2 regions of the Bacillus sp. HSf4 genome follow, and region 1 is predicted to be linked to the other one. Evidence: predicted binding sites of a transcription regulator. Region 1 holds the regulator's gene; the other holds the start of a gene.
The links. Region 1 encodes Rex, which represses fermentation and respiration genes when NADH is low (regulators of the CRP and FNR family bind a similar motif). Its sites were predicted from a motif close to TTGTGAAATATTTCACAA; they were not measured.
Positions count from the first base shown of each region.

Region 2: the regulator Rex is predicted to act here: its motif matches at 1,886-1,903, upstream of P3X63_RS10915 (DUF1641 domain-containing protein).

Region 1 is NZ_CP120679.1:685,318-688,730, forward strand. It holds gene P3X63_RS03445 (ABC-F family ATP-binding cassette domain-containing protein) at 1-778, opposite strand, end outside; gene moaC (cyclic pyranopterin monophosphate synthase MoaC) at 926-1,438, shown strand; gene P3X63_RS03455 (redox-sensing transcriptional repressor Rex) at 1,435-2,079, shown strand; gene P3X63_RS03460 (twin-arginine translocase TatA/TatE family subunit) at 2,122-2,295, shown strand; gene tatC (twin-arginine translocase subunit TatC) at 2,302-3,078, shown strand; gene P3X63_RS03470 (YdiK family protein) at 3,120-3,308, opposite strand; gene P3X63_RS03475 (CPBP family intramembrane glutamic endopeptidase) at 3,308-3,413, opposite strand, start outside.
Region 2 is NZ_CP120679.1:2,133,901-2,137,313, forward strand. It holds gene P3X63_RS10910 (NAD(P)/FAD-dependent oxidoreductase) at 167-1,345, opposite strand; gene P3X63_RS10915 (DUF1641 domain-containing protein) at 1,388-1,822, opposite strand; gene P3X63_RS10920 (excisionase family DNA-binding protein) at 2,219-2,449, opposite strand; gene P3X63_RS10925 (hypothetical protein) at 2,546-2,773, shown strand; gene P3X63_RS10930 (AMP-binding protein) at 2,851-3,413, opposite strand, start outside.

The sequences.
Region 1 (3,413 bases):
TCGTTTCTTTTTCAAGATGCTCTGCCTTCAATTTAAGATAAGAGCTGTAGTTTCCGATATATTTTTTGCTCTGGGAGCGGGAAATCTCGTAAACTTGTGTGACAACTTTATCGAGAAAGTATCTGTCATGGGACACGATTAAAATCGCTCCGCTGTAGTTTTGCAAATATTGTTCAAGCCATGTCAGCGTGTCGATGTCCAAGTGGTTCGTCGGCTCATCGAGAATGAGGAGATCGGGCTTTGTCAAAAGCATTTTACCGAGAGCGAGCCGCGTTTTCTGTCCTCCGCTCAAGTCCTGAACGCGGGCGTTATCATCAAACCCGGCAAAACCAAGTCCGTGCATGATGGATCTGACTTCGGCTTCATATTGGTAGCCGCCCTTGTCTTTAAACTCCTGCTGCAGCCTGTCATAAGTTTTCATTAAAGAGTTCAGCTTGCCCGGATCAGCATGCGCCATTTGCTCTTCGATCGAACGCATCTCTTGTTCCATTTTCTTGAGAAATTCAAATACCGACAGCAGTTCTTCCTTAATCGTCAGCTTTGAATCAAGCCCTGAGTGCTGGTCCAGGTAGCCCATCGTTAAATCTTTCGGCTTGATGATTTCACCTTTTTCATATGACAGCTTTCCTGCGATGATTTTTAAGAAAGTCGATTTTCCGGCTCCGTTGCGTCCGACGATCGCAATCCTGTCCTTTGATCTGACTTCCAGCTTTATATTCGTTAAAATAGTATCAGCCCCAAACGATTTTGCGAGCTGATTGACTTGCAAGATCATCATGATATTTCACCTCTTGTCTGCTATTTTAAGTGTAGCCTATCAACCGGCAGTCAGCAAACAATTAAGTGAAGTCTGGAAGATTTTAACCAAAAGAAAAAGACAGAACGAAAAAAATAGTGTATGATCGTTATAAGGAGAGTTTTGATCATGAATGAATTTACACATTTTAATGAACAGGGCAGAGCGAGGATGGTTGACATCAGTGAAAAGGAAGCTACAGTCCGCACCGCAGTAGCCGTCTCAAGTGTGTCCATGAATAAAGAAGTACATGAAAAAATCAACAACCGGGAAATCGGGAAAGGCGATGTGCTGGCAGTGGCTCAGGTTGCCGGAATCATGGCGGCAAAACAAACTTCCGCCATCATCCCGATGTGCCACCCGATCGCGCTCAAGGGAGTTGATATTGCCTTTCGGTGGGAGGAAAAAGAACAGAAAAGCGTGCTGCATATTCAATCTAGAGTCAAGACGAGAGGGAGTACAGGTGTGGAAATGGAAGCGTTAACTTCCGCCTCCGTCTGTGCGTTGACCGTCTATGACATGTGCAAAGCGGCGGATAAGGGAATGGTGATAGGACCGACATGTCTTCTCGAAAAGACTGGCGGGAAAAACGGTGGCTACAAAAAGGAAAAAGCTGATGTAAACATGGAGGATCGTCTATGAACATGGATCATTCAAAAATTCCGCAAGCGACAGCAAAACGGCTGCCGTTATATTATCGTTTTCTAAAAAACCTTCATGCATCCGGAAAACAGCGTGTATCATCCGCTGAGCTGAGCGATGCCGTCAAGGTCGATTCCGCTACCATACGCAGGGATTTTTCCTACTTTGGCGCCCTCGGCAAAAAAGGTTACGGCTACAATGTCAATTATCTGTTGTCCTTTTTCAGAAAGACGCTTGATCAGGATGAAATGACAAACGTAACACTCATCGGTGTGGGGAATTTAGGGACAGCCTTTCTCCATTACAATTTCATCAAAAACAACAATACGAAAATTGCCATGGCTTTTGACATCAATGAGAATAAAATCGGCACCGAGGTGGGCGGCGTTCCGGTCTATGACTTAAACGCCCTTGAAGAACATATGACGGATGACATTCCCGTCGCCATCTTGACGGTTCCGGCCCAAGCCGCGCAATCCATCACAGACAGGCTGGTCGCGCTGGGCATTAAAGGGATTTTAAATTTTACGCCGGCTCGTTTGAATGTGCCGGACCACATTCGAATTCATCATATAGATTTGGCGGTTGAACTGCAGTCACTCGTGTATTTTCTGAAGCATTATTCAATGAATGACAAGTGAAAAACGGGAAGCTTAAAAGTAAAGGAAAGGGGGCAGGCATTGATGCCAATCGGTCCTGGAAGCTTTATTTTAATCGTCGTGGTGGCGCTTTTAGTATTCGGCCCGAAAAAACTTCCGGAGCTTGGAAGAGCGGCCGGAAATACGCTGCGGGAATTTAAAAATGCGACAAAAGGGTTGGCTGACGACGATACGGATAAAAAGAAGGAAGATCAGTAAGATAGGATGACATTTATGAAGGGAAAAGAAATGTCGCTGGTAGAACATATTACAGAACTTCGAAGACGACTCATGATGATTTTTTTCTTTTTTGTCGTTTTTGTTGCAGCAGGCTTTTTTTTGGCAAAGCCGCTGATCATTTATCTGCAGCAGACGGATGAAGCAAAGCTGCTCACGCTTAACGCGTTTAAGCTGACTGACCCTTTGTTTGTGTATGTGCAGTTTGCTTTCATCATCGGCGCTGTCTTGACTTCGCCGCTTCTTTTATATCATCTGTGGGCTTTTGTCAGCCCCGGGCTGTATCAAAAAGAGCGTAAAGTGACGCTCAGCTATATTCCGGTATCGATCATACTTTTTTTAGGCGGCATTGCCTTTTCTTACTTTATTTTATTTCCGTTTGTCGTCGATTTTATGACGAGGATCTCCGATGATTTGAACGTCAATCAGGTCATCGGAATTCATGAATATTTTCAGTTTTTGCTGCAATTAACGCTTCCTTTTGGCTTATTGTTTCAGATGCCTGTCGTGATCATGTTTATCACGAGGCTCGGTTTGGTGACGCCCATGTTTTTGTCCAGAATCAGAAAGTACGCCTATTTTGTTTTGTTTGTTATCGCGGCGCTCATCACACCGCCTGAAGTATTGTCTCATTTAATGGTTTCTGTGCCTTTATTGCTGCTTTATGAGCTCAGTATCGTGATTTCAAGAATCTCTTACAGACAGGCGCAAAAAACGATCATCCAGGAGGAAAACCAGGCGTTTTTGAAAGACCAGAGCAAATAAAGAGCCATTCCCGCGGAAAGGGAATGGCTCGAAAGGGCTCTTTATTTTTTTCGCTTCATTCTGCCCGACAAGGCGAACATTTTGAAGGAAATACTGATATTATAGGCGGCGAAAAGCATCAACAGAATGGTGTAAAAAGACCATATGCCTCCCGGTGAGGTGGATGCCAGGTAAGTAAACAGCACGCCTGTCAATAAATAAATGACCCCCCAAAACACAGGGCTTCTCATCATAAAAATCCTCCAATAATCAATTGCATTTTCTCGAGCCGTTCCAAATATTCTTCAATAGGCCCTTGGAAAGTCTGAATCAATACAACGAGCGTATTCATGGCG
Region 2 (3,413 bases), 1.4 Mb from region 1:
GTACATGTCTATGTTGCCTGAAAAAAATCATCAAGGCCTTCCCGTCAGTGAAATCTGTGCGGCATTTTTTGTGTCATAGTTTTCACAACATTTTCATTTACCCGTCAAATTTGAAGCGAAAAAAGCGCCACTTATAGTTTAAACTATAAGTAGCGCTTCCTTTACATTAATAAGCTAAGCTGAACAGACCTTTAATATGGCTCAGGTAACGGACATTGCTCGCTTCTTTCATCAATGAAGCAGGCAGGCCTTTAAGAGACGTGCTGTTTGCGCCGATCACGGCAACCGCGTCTTTGCGGCCAAGGCTTGCAAGCGTCCCTGAGTTTACAGGGCTGAATGTTTCCATTGATTTGTTTTCTAAGTATGCATATAAGTTGTAGCCGATCAGCTCGCCCATTTGCCAAGCGATTTGCGCTGTCGGAGGGTATGGACGGCCATCCGGACCAAAGACAACGGCACTGTCTCCTGCAACAAATACATCTTCGTGGGATGTAGATTGAAGGAAGTCGTTGACAGTCGCGCGTCCGCGGTTGACTTCAAGTCCTGATTCGCCGATAAGCGGATTACCTTGAACACCGCCGGTCCAGACGAATGTGTTTGTGACGATTTTTTGACCGTCTTTCAAATCAACGACGTTTCCTTCCACATTTGTGACAGGAAGACCTGTTAAAAATTCAACGCCGCGTTTTTCAAGGCTTTTTGTTGCGCGTTCGATCAGCTCGTCAGGAAGCACAGGCAGGATTTTCGGACCGGCTTCGACTAATTTCAGCTTGATTTCTTTAGGATCTACACCGTAGCTTTTGGCAAGGTTCGGCATGATGTCAGCCAGTTCGCCGACAAGTTCAACACCGGTCAGTCCGCCGCCGCCGATTAAGATTGTCGCATCAGCTTCATTTTTTGTTTTGGCGTATTCCGCCACTCGTTCTTCAACATGCTTGAAGATTTTGTTCGCATCGTTTGCGGATTTCAGCACCATGCTGTTTTCTTCAAGTCCAGGGATGCCGAAGTAGGCTGTGACAGATCCAAGACCGACAACAAGCGCATCATACGTTAAAGTTGAGCCGTCAGAAAGGGCGACTTCTTTTTTGTCGACTGAGAAAGAATTGACTTTCGCGATTTTAAGATCGATGTCTTTTCCTTTGAAAAGCTTTGTAAGCGGCATGGCGATCGCTTGTTCAGAAACGTTGCCCGCTGCCAGGCGATGCAGTTCTGTGATGATTTGGTGTGTTGGGTATTGGTTAACCACTGTAACTGTTGCTTCTTCTTTACTGTAATGTTTGCGTACTGTTAAAGCGGACAGTAATCCGCCGTAACCAGCGCCTAAAATGACAATATGTTTTGACATCGTAAATCCTCCGTCCTTATTCTAAATATATTCTGAAGGTTGTTATTTTTGTTTTTCGCGTTCTGACATGATTTGCAGATAGCTTTGAGCAAAGCGGAACAGCTTCTGCGCCTGCGGATCCTTGAGCATTCTCAGAAGACCGAACAGGCCGATGACTTCGTTGCTTTCCTCAGCGCGGTCTTTTGCTTCAATGGCCGTCGACGCGATTTCTTTCGCCGTTTCTTTCACAGGCTCCAAAATTTCTGTAATGGCACCTACAGTGTCGCTTTTCAACACTTCATCAGTTGCCACGGATTGGGCGAAATCGTAAGACTTCGTCAAAATGTTGACCAGTTCTGTCAGCTTTGGAAGCTGGTCGACCAGGACAGTCAAAGATTCCTGCACTTCAGGTTTTAACAGTTGATCAATAAGATCGCGTTGGCTTTGACTTACAGATTCGTTTGTTTGATCATTCGTTTGATCGATTGTTTCCGGCATAACCAATTCTCCTTTACAATAAGCGATGTGCTGTTTTTTGATGGAAGCCCTTCCAATTACAGTTTGTGAATTTATGCACAAACAAGTCCAGAAAAAAGCGCTCCCCGGTGTGTTTGTTTTGCGTTTTCAGCGGTGTCCTTTTGAAGCACAAACCAAAAACTTGCAATCTAAAACACAATGTATATTTTACTATTAAATGATAACATTTTTTGAACAAAAAATGAACGCGATTGTGTCGGAAATGAAAGAAAAACATAGAAAACTTGATCTGAAAGGGTTGTTTCATTCCTTTCATTTCCTATATTGTGTCTTCGTGATCCAATTCCCCTCCCCTGAGACAAAAGATGCACAAATGAAGATGCTGAAAAAACCTTTGTTTACATAATATATTTATTATCAATCTTCATCTTTTACATCCGGGTCCTCCGGAAGCGGTTCGTTTAAAATCGCCTCAACCATTTCCTTATACTTTTCCATCTGCTCCAAATGTGTATGAAATTGTTCTTTATTCAGCAAATATTGCTGTCCGTCATGGATCGCCCGGATTTTCCTTTGTCTGACGAGCTGTTCGATATATGATTCTGGAAGTGATAAATATTCTGCGGTCTCTTTTATCGTTAAGTACATTTTTGGATCCCTTTCGTCCCGATTTTAGGCGAACGCTGCCATTTTACAGATCATAAGATAAGGTATATCAGTTTAGATGATGGAGGCACATTCACGATGTATTCAAAATGGAATTCTGAAGCGCCCTATCCGCCTGCTGCCTCACAAATCCCGCCGGGTCAGCCATCTGCCCAACAGATGACAGAAAGGTTAAAACATCTGGAGGATCAAATGGGGATGCTGATTAAGCTGATGGAAAGCAACAACCAGCTCCTGCGCTCAATTGAGGAACAGCAAAACCGTGTATGTACGTCCGGCGGCGGTTCGGTTATTGTCCGAATGTAAGTCAGCGACCCGCTTATCTCAAAATAAAGAAGAAGGCCATCACCCTTCTTCTTTATTTTTGCGCCTCCATCAGTATACTATAGAAGTTTTCGCTCCGAAAGCCGGGCGATTTCATCGTAAACTTCGGGGTTTTCCAAGGCGGACAAATCTCCCGAAGGCTCGTTTAAATAGGCGGCACGTATCAGTCTTCTCATTACTTTTGCATTTCTCGTCTTTGGCAGTCCGCTGACGAAATGAACATCTTTCGGCTTGACCGCTTTTCCGATCGCGCGGCATGCGAGCTCCAGCAAGTCTTCCTTCAATGTCTCAGAAGGCGGCTCTGTTTTCGCGGGAACGGCAAAGCATACAACAGCCTGCCCTTTCATATCATCGGGAACGCCGATAACTCCGGCTTCCGCGATGGCGGGATGCGCCACCAAAACCGATTCGATCTCCGCGGGACCGATTCTTTTGCCGGCGACATTGATGACGTCATCCGACCGTCCGCTGATCGTCCAGAACCCTTCCTCATCTTTTTTCGCCCAGTCGCCGTGCACCCAAACATCTTTCCAGCGGCTCCAGTATGTTTGTTCATACCTGTCCGCCTCCTTCCAAAAACCGTTCGTCATGCCGACCCACGGTTTTGTCAAGACAAGCTCTC